Regions from separate parts of the Silvibacterium dinghuense genome, predicted to be linked through region 4. Evidence: riboswitches for the same ligand, from Rfam matches in the RefSeq annotation. Region 4 holds a riboswitch; each other region holds the start of a gene.
What was found. A riboswitch is a leader RNA that binds a small molecule or an ion and turns the genes downstream of it on or off. The one in region 4 is predicted to bind cobalamin.

Region 1 (3,338 bases), on a different contig from region 4:
CAAAGTGCTCGACCATGTCATTGCGCTCGAACTCGCCGTGTACCAGCACATCGAGACCAATGCGCTCCTGCTCGCGAATGCAGTCCGCAATGGCTTCGCGCAGGAAGGACTCATACTGACCTGTGCTCTCGATACCCTTTCGCCACGCGGCGCGATGCTTTCTCACTTCGGCCGATTGCGGGAAGGAGCCGATGGTCGTGGTGGGCACGAGCGGCAGACCCAGTTGTTTGCGCTGGGCTCCGGCTCGCGCAGGATACGGTGAACGGCGCGTGAAGTCTGCCTCGCCAAGCGATGCGAGCGCAGTGCGGACCGTGGCGTTGGTCGTGCTCTCGGCTTCTTTGCGGTCGGCAAGATCGGCTTGATTCTGCGTGAGGACCGAAGTTTCGTTGCGAGCCAGCGCGGAGAGGTCGCGGAGCTTCTCCTCGGCAAAGCGCAGCCAGCGAAGTAGGCGCGGCGGCAGAGCCGTCTCCTCGCGCAGATCATGCGGCACATGCAGCAGCGAGCAGGACGGTGCCGCGATGACCCGCTCCTTGCCGAGGACGCGGACGGCCTCATCGATCTGCAAACGAGCAGCCGAAAGATCGGTGAGCCAGATGTTGCGGCCGTCGATGCAGCCGAGACTGAGTGTCTGTTCCGGATGCAGCGCGTTGAGCACCGTCTGGAGTTGTTCGGGTGCGCGTACCAGATCGATGTGCAGCCCCGCGGTGCCGAGGCTGACGGCCAGGGGGAGATTATCGCCCAGCGCACCGAAGTAGGTGGTGAGCATCAGGCGTACCGGGCTCTTGCTCAACCGTGCGTAGATGCTGCGATAAGCCTCGGCAAGTGTGGGAGTGAGATCGGTGATCAGCAGCGGCTCATCGATCTGGACCCAGGAAACATTGTTGGCCGCGAGTGTATCGAGGATGGAGAGATACACAGTGGTGATGCGATCGACCAGCTGCAGCGGATCGAAGCCGTTGACGCCCTTGCCGAGAGCAAGCAGCGTGACAGGGCCGAGCAGCACGGGCCGGGGATCGATGCCCAGCGCGCGGGCTTCGGCTATTTCGGCGAGCAGCCGCCGTGTGTTCGGCGTAAACGCGAGACCTTCGGACCACTCGGGTACGAGGTAGTGATAGTTCGTGTCAAACCACTTGGTCATCTCCATCACGGGTTGCGTGGAGCTGTTGCGGGCCGTCGCGAAATAGCGCTCGAGCGTGACTTCGCCGCTGCCGAAGCGCTCGGGCGTTGCTCCAATCAGGACCAGCGCATCAAGTACCTGGTCGTAAAGCGAGAAGTCGTTTGTCGGAATGACGTCGATGCCGGCTTTGCGTTGCACGCGCCAGTGCTCGTGGCGCAGTGAGCCTGCGGTCTGGAGAAGCTGCTCTGCATCGATGGCGCCGGTCCAGAATTTTTCCAGTGCGGCCTTGAGTTCGCGATGGCGGCCGATGCGTGGAAAGCCCAGATTCGCGGTGGTGACGGAAACGGAAGATAAGGGTGTCGCAGAATGCATGTGTCGGTTCTCTCCTGTTGCGAAAGAACCACCCGTGCGCAGGCTTTACCTGCGCGAAGACGCAGGCATGAGCAGTGGCGGCCGGTCCAGTCCACGAGAACGGCAAACCTCAAGCGCACCCACGGTCAGCTACCAGCGCCTCCGTGGTGGTGGCGGCAGGCTGGTGTTCGGACTTGAGGGCCGCCTACTCCATGGCCGCTTCCCATCCGTGAAAGGACAGTGCGTTGGCTCTTCGCCGTGCCACGTTTCGTTCCCCATACCGCTGCGGGACAGTGCCGGATTCACACCGGCTTCCCATTTCGCAGAGCTCGCAAAGAGCCCTGACCTGCTCAAAACCAGTGTACAGGGTTGTGTGTCATCGTTCGGAGAAGGTCAGGCGCAGCGCCGGTCCTGCGCGGCCATCTCTTCGCGCAATTCAACGAGCCACTGCTGTACTTCGGCGTGCCTATCGTTCGACTTCTCGTTGCCGAGAGCCTGCTCGAGTTGCGATGCCAGTGCGCTGCCGCGCGGCATGCCAAAAGTGCCCAGCACTCCGGCCAGTTTGTGCGCGGCGGATTCCGCCTGCTGGCGCAGGGAATCATCCAAAGTGCCGGCGGCGAGTGCCTGCCCGGCCTGCGTCAGCACGGAGATGCGCTCTTCGAGCGTCGCGCGGCTGCTGATCCAGATCCCTCGCAGCGCCTGTGCTATTTTTTCTTGCGCTGTCGGGTCCGTCATCGCGGACTCACGGTGTTCATTCCGCGCTCCACCCAAGCGCGTCGGATATCTGCTGGACGAGCGTCATCGGATCGAAAGGCTTGAGCAGGATGGCCGCGACGCCGAGCGAAGCGAAACGCTTCTGATCCGCTCCCTGGACCTTCGCGGTGAGCAGAATAACCGGGATCTGCGCGATCTCGGGAATCTTCTGCATCTCCTGGAATGTTGTCGGTCCATCCATGCCGGGCATCATCACGTCGAGCAGGATGGCATCCGGTTTTTCCTGGCGGGCGCGCTCAATGCCATTGCTTCCCGAGTTGGCCGTCAGCACGGTCCAGCCTCCGATCATCTCGAGCGTGAGGCCGGCTACCTCGCGGATATCGTCGTCGTCATCGATGATGAGAATGCGCCTGGACATGGTCGTTGCTCTGATCTTTTATTGTTCCGCCGTTTCGGCGGTCTCATTCGAGAAGGGAAGCTCCATGGTCATGGCATCGCGGCCGGAGTCGTGAAGCATGGCGACCACCAGCTCTTCCACTTCCTGTGGTTGCACTTTCGCCTTGGTGAGAAACTCTGTTTGTCCCAGGCGCAGTTCTGTCTGCTCTTCAGCGGGTACTTCTCGCGCAGAATATACCACCAGCGGCAGCCGGCGCATCAGGGGATGGAGACGGAGCCAGCGCACCAACTCCAGGCCGTGGCCATCAGGCAGCGCCAGGTCGAGAATGATGAGGTCCGGTGCACTCTGTTCGCAGAGCGCGATGGCTCGGCCTACCGTGGCTGCATGCCGGATAGAGAAACCGGCGCGCTCGAGGGTGGTCGTCATCACCTTCGCCAGGTCTTCATCATCTTCCACCAGAAGAACGGAGGTACTGTTCTGCGTGTTTTTGAGCACTCTCCTTAATTCGGCGAGCAGCGAGGCCTCTTCGACCGGGCGCTGCAGCCAGGAGTCCGCAGTGCGAGCCGCGAGGGGTTTATCCGTAAGGGAAAGCAGGCTGAGAACCACGATGGGGATGGTGGCGGTTTCAGCATCGCTCTTGAGGGCTTCCATGGTTTCGAAGCCGTTATGCGGCTGATGCGAGAGGCCGAGCAGGATGGCGGAGAGCGGGAAGCGATGGGCAAGTTGCATCGTCTGCTCCCTGTTCTCCGCTTCGTAGAT
Region 2 (3,338 bases), on a different contig from region 4:
GATCAGCTCGCCTACTGGAGTGCGGCCACGCATGGCTGGACCTTCGATCCCTCGATCTACGATGTGTGGGCCGGAGACGACTCCCGGGCCGCTCTTCATGCGCAGTTCGAGGTGCAAAAGTAGGCTTTGGGCCAGTCGGGCTCCAGCGGACGCGCTGCATTACAATAAGTGCAGCGTGTCCGCGCCCGTCGCGGAGGGATGTGTGAGTGGTTGAAACAGGCGGTCTTGAAAACCGCTTTACCCGTAAGGGTAACGGGGGTTCGAATCCCTCTCCCTCCGCCAGCTTTTAATCCTTTTCTGCAGTTTTCCACTCAAAATCCAGAGTTCCTGTGCATGCGGAGGAAGACGTTCCCCTGCATCGGCTGCAGGCGTTGACCTTCCGGCAGCCGGACGGTATCTTTCAAGACATCTGGTGTTCGGGAAGGCGGTGCGAATCCGCCACTACCCCGTAACTGTGAACGCGGAGAGATCGGCATTTTGCGCCACTGGGACTGAAGTTCTGGGAAGGCCGCTCGATTTCAGTGAGGCGTGAGTCAGGAGACCGGCCAGATGCCAGTCCGGGCTGATTCAACTTCGATGGGAGAGTTGAAGAGCATGAGCACGGGATCACCTTCCGGATCACGTGGCAGCGGATTTCTCGTTCCTTCCCGCTTTGCCTTTGTGCGTTCGCCCTGGCGAGCGCCGGAAAGCCGAGCATGTTCACACCTGCACCTTCGCGCGTAACCCTCGTCCTGGGCGGGGTGCGCAGCGGCAAGAGCCGTTATGCGCTCGAACTCGCCTCGCATGCTGACCGTGTAACGTTTCTCGCCACCGCCGAGCGGCGGGATGACGAAGAGATGCGGCGCAAGATCGAACGCCATCGAGCCGAGCGGCCCGGGCACTGGAAGACAATCGAAGAGCCGCTGCGGCTGGCTGAGACGATTGGATCGGTGCAGGATTGTGATCTGCTGGTTATCGACTGCCTCACCTTATATGCGGGCAAGCTGCTCGACACCTTCAGCGGCGATCCCGACGGGCTGTCGAAGGCTGTTGCTGATCTTTGTGCTGCATTGAAGGCAGCGCCCTGCTCTGTGATCCTTGTATCGAATGAAGTGGGCAGCGGAGTAGTTCCGGCCTTCGAGCTGGGGCGGCGCTATCGCGATCTGCTGGGCGAGATCAACCAGCGTGTCGCGGCCCTCGCTGATCATGTGGTCCTCATGGTGGCGGGGCTGCCGCTCACATTGAAGGGTATGGCGGCTTCCGCGCCTTAGCGTTTTCCTGTGATCGAAATGGACTGTCGCGGTCCGTTTCGATGCAGGGAGTGTATTCACGGAACATCATCACCAGCAGGGTGTCGGGAAGCGCGGTGCAAATCCGCCACTACCCCGTAACTGTGAGCGCAGAGAGAAGTGCAGGAAGTTCTAACGCCACTGGAGCCTGGCTCCCGGAAGGCAGCACTTGCTCGATGACGCGCGAGTCAGGAGACCGGCCCGGCTGCAGCACGAACCCGAGGGGGAACATGTCTGTTTTTGTACGTCGATTGTCTACCTGTGGCTTTCTCGCACTTTTCCTGTCTCCGTCATGGTTCCCCACTCTGCAGGCGCAGAAGTTCGGTGAGCTTCATGGCACGGTGGTCGATCCGCTGGGCGCGGCGGTTGCCGATGCCGCGGTGAGTCTCGTCGAGAATGAGCATGTGATCGCCAGCACGCGCAGTGACCGCACCGGCGCGTACCATTTCGCAATCCCGGCTGCGGGGCGTTATAGCATTCGCGCCGCTGCTCCATCCTTTCAGGCTGCCGGCAGTCAGAGCGTATATCTCTCCGCGTCCGGAGACGGCGAGCTGAACGTTACGCTCGCCACGCCCACGCTCACGCAGCAGGTGACGGTTACTTCGACGGGTGCTCCGACGCCGGAAGCGCAGACCGGAACCTCGGTGACGGTGATGCCGTCCGAGGACTTTCGCTATGCTGCCGAGGTGCAGGACCCGCTTCGCCTGGTGCCAGGACTGCAGATGACGCAGACCGGCGAGATGGGCGGCACGACTGCGCTGTACATCCGCGGCGGCGCATCGGATGCGAACAAGGTGCTGATCGACGGCATCCCGGCCGATGCTATCGGTGGAGCGGTGGAGTTTGCCAACCTCGCGAGCACGGGCATCCAGTCGATCGAAGTGCTGCGCGAACCGAACAGTGCGCTCTATGGCTCCGATGCGCTGGCCGGTGTCGTCAGTCTTACCACGCCGTGCGGATCGACGGAGCTACCCTACATCACCTATGCCGGCGAGGCGGGCAACTTCCGCACCTATCGCAACAACGTGACCGCGGGCATGGCATATAAGCATTTCGATCTCTACTCGGCCTTTGCGCGCATCGACACCGACAACAACATCCCGAACAGCGAGTTCCACAATGCTACCTATGCCGGTAACTTCGGATGGACGCCGAACCGGGCCAACGATCTTCGCTTTACCGTACGCCATGTCATCGTCTCCGGTGGTCAGCCGAACGCCATTGCGCTCTACGGCATCCCCGACGACGGGCAGCAGAAGGAGCAGGATAACTATTACGGCGTGACCTGGAATAACCAGGCTACGGATAAGTGGCATAACATGGTTCGCTACGGAGGTCTGCGGCTGAACTCCGAATACAACGACTTTGGCGCGACCGGTATTTACGATCCCGAGATCGGGTACTGGCTCGGCGCGCCGGTCACAATCACCGGCGCCAACGGCTACTCTGTGCATGGACAGGCCATCTTTCAGTACAGCGATACCTATTCGCAGTACCTGTCGCCATCGAGCCGCGACTTTGTCTACGCGCAGAGCGATTACAGCGTGACGCCGCACTTCCTGGCGCTCGGCGCATTTAAGTACGAGCACGAGTATGGCGCGGCGGGATACACCGGCGAGACACCGAGCACGATCAGCCGCGATAACTACAGCTACACGCTGCAGCTCTCCGGCGATGTCCGCAACCGGCTCTTCTGGAACCTGGGCACAGGGCTTGAAGACAACGGCCTTTTCGGATTTGCGGCGACTCCGCGTGCGTCGCTTGCGTACTACCTCGTGCGTCCTTCGGACCGTAGTTTCTTCAACGGCACCAAGCTGCACGCGAGCTTCGGCAAGGGCATCAAGGAGCCGAGTGTCTATGACCAGACCAACTCACTTTACGGGTTGCTGGAGCCGCTCTCCGATGGCGCGCAGCTGATCTCGCAGTATCACGTAACGCCGCTTGGAGCGGAAGATTCGCGCACCTACGATGCTGGCGTGGATCAGCAGATCTTCAAAGGACGCGGGCTTCTGGGTGTCACGTACTTCCACAATGCATTTACGAATGGAGTGGAATACGTGCCGCAGGCCG
Region 3 (3,338 bases), on a different contig from region 4:
GCGTGGAACTGCCCGCCCGCTTTGAGCGTGTGCGAGCCCATCACCTTGGAGAGGCCGTCGCTGAGGTAAATAGTGTTATTGACCTGTGTCATGTTCGTGATCGGCACACCCATGGTGAAGCTCGGGAAGGTCATGTTCTCGACGCCTTCATACTGCGGCGCCTGCACATAGATGCCAGTCGTATCGGCTCCGGTGACGAAGCCCTGCGAGGCTAGAGTCACGCCCAGGCCGCCCTTGGGCTGTCCCACGATGTTGGCGTTGCGCAGATACCCGAGATGGAATTCATTCACTGTCGTTGCGCCAAAGACCTTCGTGTCTCCAAGGGAGAAGAGCTGCGCGCGCCCGATGGTGAGTGCGTCGAAGCCCGGAATCGTGGCGCCTGCGACCGAGCCAGGATAAGGGTTATCGAGGTTGTAGTCGTCGATGAAGTAGTAGCCGGAGAGTTGGCCCATCCAACTATTGGCGTCGATGCGGATTGCGCCCTTGTCGTCACGGACAGTTTCGGCGTAGGCCGAGGTCGAGAACTGGTCGGAGCCGGTATTGGGCGACGGGATGTACTTCAGCAGGTTCTTCGCTGGTGCGGACCACGCGCTCTTTGGAATGACGCCATTCGGGAACACCGAGGAGTAGGCCTCGCCTGAGGTCACCGTATAGCCGAGATCCTGGCTGAGCAGGGACGCGAGATAGGAACCGCTTACGCTGCCGGTCAACAGGCTCTGCTGCGTTGAAGTGTTGAGAAAATCGCCGCCGCGCTCCGCTGTTGTGGGTACAGAGATATTTCCTGTCGAGATTCCCTGCGTGGTGCGCGTGCCCTGGTAGTCGGCAAAGAAGAAGACTTTATTCCGGATGACCGGTCCGCCGAAGGTGCCACCGAATTGATTCTGGCGGAAAGCGGGACGCGTGGGGTCGAAGTAGCCGCGCGCATCGAGATCGGTGTTGCGCAGGAATTCGAAGGCTTCGCCGTGGAACTGGCCGGCGCCGGACTTGCTGACGACGGTCACCATGCCGCCGTTATAGTTGCCGTATTCCGGATCGAAATTATTGGTTAACACGCGAAATTCATCGATCGAATCGAGATTGGGAATGATCGACGTGCCGCCGTTCATGTGCTCCTGCACGTCGATGCCGTTCACCAGAAAGCCGTTCGAGGACTCGCGCTGGCCATTGATCGAGAGGTTGCCGGGATTCAGATCGCCGGAGGGGTCGAGGCTGCCGGTGACGCCGGCCATGATGACCGAGCTCGCAAGCAGCGTGGAGATGGGCGCGACGCCGGGCTGGATGGCGAGCAGGTCAGTATAACTTCTGCCGTTGAGTGGCAGCGCCGTCATCTGTGCGCCAGAGACGACTTCGCCAAGATGCGTCGAACTTGTTTCCACCTGCGCGCCGGTATCGCTGGTGACTGAGATGGTGTCAGTCTGGCTGCCGACGGCGAGCACTACATCGAGGCGGATAGCCGCATCGGTATCGACCGAGATGGCCGTCTTTTTCTGCGTGGTAAAGCCGGCCGCGGTGATGGTGAGATCGTAGTGGCCTACGGGAAGGTCGGGGAAGGAGTAGAGTCCCTGCTTGTCGGACGAGGCCTGCCAAGCGGTCTGCTGCGCGGTGTTGATGAGCTTGAGCGAGGCTCCCACGATGACGGCGCCGGTGGAGTCCGTGACTGTGCCGGAGATGCTGCCTCCGCTGGCGGCGTGTGCGGGAATCGAGTTCAGAAGGAGTGCAATGACAGAAAGAGCGGGAAGACACGCTCGCAGAGCCGCAGATAAAAGAGCACGGAGCCGTTGTCCGGCCATCGGTAACCTCGCAGGGCATGAAAAGGCGCGAGGGCTCAGGGGGAGATGAGCGATCGTCCCCGTTTCCACGCGGAGAAGAGTCGAAAATGATCCGGGTAGGTCTCCTGACTCACAGGTTGATCCGTCACGAGACGGCTCAGATCCTCCGCCTTCCCCGTTTCCGAGTGGCTCTTGGAAGATCCATTGTCCTGATTACAGTGGCGGGACCGTGCCGGACTTCTCACCGGCTTCCCTGTTATGCCCTCGCGGGCACCCGGAGTATCTGAAAGCCACCATAGCATAACCGCACTCTTATTCCAGCGGTTCAGCCCGGAGTAGCGTACACCCCGCACAGCGCACGGTCCAGGTCGGGCCGCTCCGGCGCAGGTCGGTAAGGGTGAGCGGCGCGATGTCGAAGCGCCAGAAGAGCAGCGCGGGCAGGCGCAGCGCGTGGACGATTGCGGCCCGGATGCAGGCCGGGTGCGTGACGGTGACGATATGCTGCGGCTTTAAATCCGAATCCAGCCACGCGCCGACCCGGCGAATCAGCTGCTCGATGGATTCGCCGCCGTGTGGGGCGGCGTCCGGAGTGGTAAGCCAGGCCATCAGCCCTTCGGGTTCTGCCGATTGCACCTCGTCCATCGTGCGGCCGCGCCACTCCCCGTAGTCGCAGTCGCGCAGCGCTTCCGCTATAGCGGGCTCGAGCCTCAGCAGCCGGGCTGTCTCCTGCGTGCGCGCTTCGGGCGCTGCCCATACCTGGCTGGCTTTGGGCGCAGGCCAGCCGTGCGTCGCGAGCCGTTCCCGCTCGCGCTGGGTGATCGGCTCATTCCATGGGAAGGCCGCCGTCCGCTGCGACTCCGTGGCGGCATGCGCGATGAGGGTGAATCGAGTGCTCATAAATTCCTTCTCTGTGCGACGCTCTGCGCGTGGCATGCGCATCATCTTGACACTCATCATAGGGAGACATAGGGTTAATGCAGTCTTTGAAATGAAGTGAAGAAGCCGGTGCAATTCCGGCGCGGCCGCGCCACTGTGACCCCAAGCCAGACCTTCCTTCATTCCTTAAGCAATCTCTCGCTGTGGGACGCGTGATCCCGGGAGGCTTTCGACATGGCGCAATATCTGGCCGGCACTCTGGCTCCTCAGTCTGTTTCCATCCCCGCTATTCCGGTGCGGGAAATACTGCCGTGGGCTCTCTTCGGTGGCCTGCTCCTGCTTCTGGCGATCTACTTTGTGGGCGCGGAACAGGGAGCGACCTCGCTCATCCATGGGCATGTCGTCCATGAATTTGTGCACGACGGGCGGCATCTGCTCGGCTTCCCCTGCCACTGAGAGGACACCATGACCCGCATCCTGCTTGTGCGCGGGATGCTTGCGGGGCTCATCGCAGGGCTGCTTGTTTTTGCACTGGCCCGCTGGGTCGGCGAACCGCAGGTGGACCGCGCCATCGTTTTTGAGACGAATATGGATCAGGCCAAGGGCGAAGCACCCGAGCCTGAGATCGTCAGCCGCAAGCTCCAGAAAAGTCTCGGGCTCCTGACCGCAACCGCCGTCGATGGCATCGCTGTG
Region 4 (3,338 bases):
CGAGAGCGCCTGCGCTTCAGGAGAATCGAAGGCCAGCCGCATCTGGAAGAAGACGTCCTGCAGGCCCATCAGGCCGAGACCCACCGGACGCCACTTCGCGTTGGAGCTTGCCGCTTCCTCGATCGGATAGTAGTTGATGTCGATCACGCGATCGAGCATCGGCACCGCAGTGTGCACGGTGCGCGCCAGCTTCTCGAAGTCGAAGCTCGGCCGTCCGTCGGCATCCCAGGTCACGTGCCGCCCAAGGTTGATCGAGCCCAGGTTGCACACCGCTGTCTGGTCGCTCGAGGTCACCTCGGTGATCTCGGTGCACAGGTTCGAGAGGTGCACCACATTGCCCTGCTCGCCGGTCTGGTTGCACTTCAGGTTGGTCGCGTCCTTGAAGGTCATCCAGCCATTGCCGGTCTCGGCCAGCGTGCGCATCATGCGTGCATACAGGTCGCGAGCCTTGATCTGGCGGCGATAGAGCTTTTCCTCTTCGGCTTTCTCATAAGCAGCCTTGAAGTCATCACCATAAAGGTCGGGCAACTGCGGCACGTCCTTCGGATCGAAGAGCGACCAGGTACCGTCGGCCTCCACGCGTTGCATGAAGAGGTCGGAGATCCAGTTGGCCAGATTCAGATTGTGGGTACGGCGCGCCACGTCGCCGGTGTTGTCTCGCAACTCGAGGAACTGCTCGATGTCCGCGTGCCACGGCTCCAGGTACACGCAGCATGCGCCCTTGCGCTTGCCACCCTGGTTGACCGCCGCCACGGAGCTGTCCAGCGTGCGCAGCCACGGCACGATGCCGTTTGAGAGGCCATTTGTCGCGCGGATCAACGATCCTTCGGAGCGCACACGGTGGAATGCGAGCCCGATACCGCCGGAGAACTTCGACAGCAGTGCAACATTCTTATAGGTGTCGTAGATGCTGTCGAGCGAGTCGAGCGGCGAATCGTGCAGATAGCACGAAGACATCTGCGCATGCTTGGTGCCCGAGTTGAAGAGCGTCGGCGAGGATGGCAGGTAGTCGAGCGACGCAATCAACCGATAGAAGTTGATGGCCTCATTCGGCGACTGCGCCAGACCGCAGGCTACACGCAGAAAGAAGTGCTGCGGCGTCTCGATGATGCGGCGCGAAAGCGGATCGCGCAGAAGGTAGCGGTCGTAGACTGTGCGCAGGCCGAAGTATTCGAAGCGATCGGAGAAGCTGTCATCGATCGCGTCATTCAGCTTGCGGGCGTGGGTATGCACGAACTCGGCCGTGGCGTTGCTGACCACACCTTCATGGTGCCCGTAGTTGATCGACTGCGAGAAGGAGTAGAGGTTGAAATTCGAAACCTCCTTCGTGATGGTCGCCAGCAGCAGGCGTGCCGCCAGCCGCGAATACTGCGGCTCTTCGGCGATCAGCGAAGCCGCCGTGTCGATCGAAATCTTGTCCAGCTCCTGCGTGGTCGCGCCATCATACAGGCCGCCGATCGTCTTCGAAGCCACGCGGATCGAATCCACATGCTGCAGCCCGTGAGCGCATCGCTGCACCGCACGCACGATCTTGTTTACGTCCACCGGCTCGAGTGATCCATTGCGTTTGCGCACATGCATCACCGCCGTCTCTTCGGGCACGGGAAAACCCGGCGTCACATCGGAGAGGGTCGTCTGTACAGGAATGCGATCGGTAGTAGCGGCCATCGGGAGAGTCTCCTGGGCCTCGGAAAGCATGCGAAGAAACAGCACCAGCCGCTCCGGGCGGAGCAGCGCCAGTTACCGTTACTTCGCCTCCCCTCGGAGGCGCGAACGTATATTTCCGTTGGCAGGTCTTCGGACTATGCAGGTTCGAACCTACTTGCCAGACTTCCCGAGGTCCGAACGGGACCCAGTGTCCTCGTGGCTTTCGTACCTGCTAACCGCTGCGGGGCAGTTCCGGAGTTTCACCGGATTCCCTTTTCATCCTCCTCATAGAAGGAACCATCGGAATAAACCCACTATAAGTTGAGTCGACAGCCACAAACAAGACCACCCATTGTGGATATTCTGCAAATCTCTGCAAAACCCCACCATGGGTGACCGGTAGCCGCTCTCTATTAACGAATCAGTAACGCCAGCTCTTTACATCCGCTCCTTCGGGCGCCGTTCTCAGCATGTGATCGACCATCTGCGGAAGCACCCGCTGCGGCCAGTTCGCATTGTTTTCCTGCATCGTGTACTCGGCCGGACCGCCCGTATAGCAATGCGGCTCACCCGGCCCGTACTGAAACTGGGCGTCCGAGTGCGGATTGCGCGTCGCCTCGAGCGACTTCTGTAGATCATGCACCGCGTTGTTCAGGAAATAGGTGTCGCCGTCTCCGACCGCGAGGTGCAGCTTGCCCTCGAGCTTCGGTCCCAGCGTCGCCCAGTTCTTCTGCATATAGGCGTTCAGGTCGTAGTGCTCATGCCAGTACTCGACGACCTGCTTGTCGATCTCCCCCGTCAGCGGATCGATCACCTGTGCCGGGTAGCCATCTGCTCCCTGGGGTGAAAAGACCGCCTGCCAGATATTCCACTGCTCGGTGGAGCGCCCATGCGTGCCCAGCACATATTCGAAGCGGAACTCAGCATCGGTGTTCGCGATGATCGAGCCATCCGGCTTGCGATCAGCCGCTATCGGAATCTCGCCGAAGTCGCCCTTGCGGACAAAGGCATTCGCATCGTTGTAGAGATCGATGTTCTGATAGCCGTGGAAGTCCACCGGGTCAGGGCACGCTGCCCAGGTTCCGTTGTACATATCCGGATAGAAGACTTGCGTCGCCAAAGCTTCCCAGCCGCCGGTCGAGCCGCCGAAGGTAGCGCGCGCCCATCCCTGCCCAAGGCCGCGATACTTCTTCTCGATAAACGGGATCAGCTCCTCGTTGATCGCCGAGCCGTAAGGGCCCACATTCGCCGAGTCCACCACGTACGAGTCGTCATAGTATGGGTTCGCGTTCTGCACGTAGATCATGATCACGCGCGGCAGCCGACCCGAGGTCCAGTCCTGATAAAAGCGGTAGCCCGCGCTTCCACGGCGCGGACCGCCCTTTGCCTTCGGGTCAGGAGGCGTCGTCACCCACGGCAGCGGCCCGAAGCCCGCATGGTAGTGATCCTGATAGACAACCAGCGGATAGTGCGCATCCGGATGCTCGTCGAAGCCATCGGGCAGCAGCACCCATGCGCCCAGGTAGACGTCGCGTCCCCAGAATTTACTCAGCTTTTCACTGCGGAATCGCTCGTACTTCAGCCACTTCGCGCCAGGATCCTTTGCTGCCATCACCGCCGGATCTTCGTCCGTGCCCTCGATGGGAGGAATCACCTTGTCCAGCGTCAGCTTCAGCACAGTCTTCGACTTC

Region 1: another riboswitch for cobalamin. It lies ahead of metE (5-methyltetrahydropteroyltriglutamate--homocysteine S-methyltransferase); the one in region 4 lies ahead of ESZ00_RS13365 (ribonucleoside-diphosphate reductase subunit alpha).
Region 2: another riboswitch for cobalamin. It lies ahead of ESZ00_RS07340 (TonB-dependent receptor); the one in region 4 lies ahead of ESZ00_RS13365 (ribonucleoside-diphosphate reductase subunit alpha).
Region 3: another riboswitch for cobalamin. It lies ahead of ESZ00_RS07290 (TonB-dependent receptor); the one in region 4 lies ahead of ESZ00_RS13365 (ribonucleoside-diphosphate reductase subunit alpha).

What each region holds. Positions count from the first base shown of each region.
Region 1 is NZ_SDMK01000001.1:583,716-587,053, reverse strand. It holds gene metE (5-methyltetrahydropteroyltriglutamate--homocysteine S-methyltransferase) at 1-1,489, opposite strand, end outside; cobalamin riboswitch at 1,631-1,833, opposite strand; gene ESZ00_RS02205 (Hpt domain-containing protein) at 1,862-2,203, opposite strand; gene ESZ00_RS02200 (response regulator) at 2,220-2,600, opposite strand; gene ESZ00_RS02195 (PAS domain S-box protein) at 2,619-3,338, opposite strand, start outside.
Region 2 is NZ_SDMK01000001.1:1,873,374-1,876,711, reverse strand. It holds gene bglX (beta-glucosidase BglX) at 1-123, shown strand, start outside; tRNA gene ESZ00_RS07350 (tRNA-Ser) at 193-282, shown strand; cobalamin riboswitch at 394-564, shown strand; gene cobU (bifunctional adenosylcobinamide kinase/adenosylcobinamide-phosphate guanylyltransferase) at 696-1,250, shown strand; cobalamin riboswitch at 1,312-1,487, shown strand; gene ESZ00_RS07340 (TonB-dependent receptor) at 1,499-3,338, shown strand, end outside.
Region 3 is NZ_SDMK01000001.1:1,859,551-1,862,888, reverse strand. It holds gene ESZ00_RS07290 (TonB-dependent receptor) at 1-1,790, opposite strand, end outside; cobalamin riboswitch at 1,868-2,062, opposite strand; gene ESZ00_RS07285 (histidine phosphatase family protein) at 2,082-2,711, opposite strand; gene ESZ00_RS07280 (CbtB domain-containing protein) at 2,880-3,101, shown strand; gene ESZ00_RS07275 (CbtA family protein) at 3,111-3,338, shown strand, end outside.
Region 4 is NZ_SDMK01000002.1:996,055-999,392, forward strand. It holds gene ESZ00_RS13365 (ribonucleoside-diphosphate reductase subunit alpha) at 1-1,668, opposite strand, end outside; cobalamin riboswitch at 1,772-1,964, opposite strand; gene ESZ00_RS13370 (alpha/beta hydrolase-fold protein) at 2,069-3,338, opposite strand, start outside.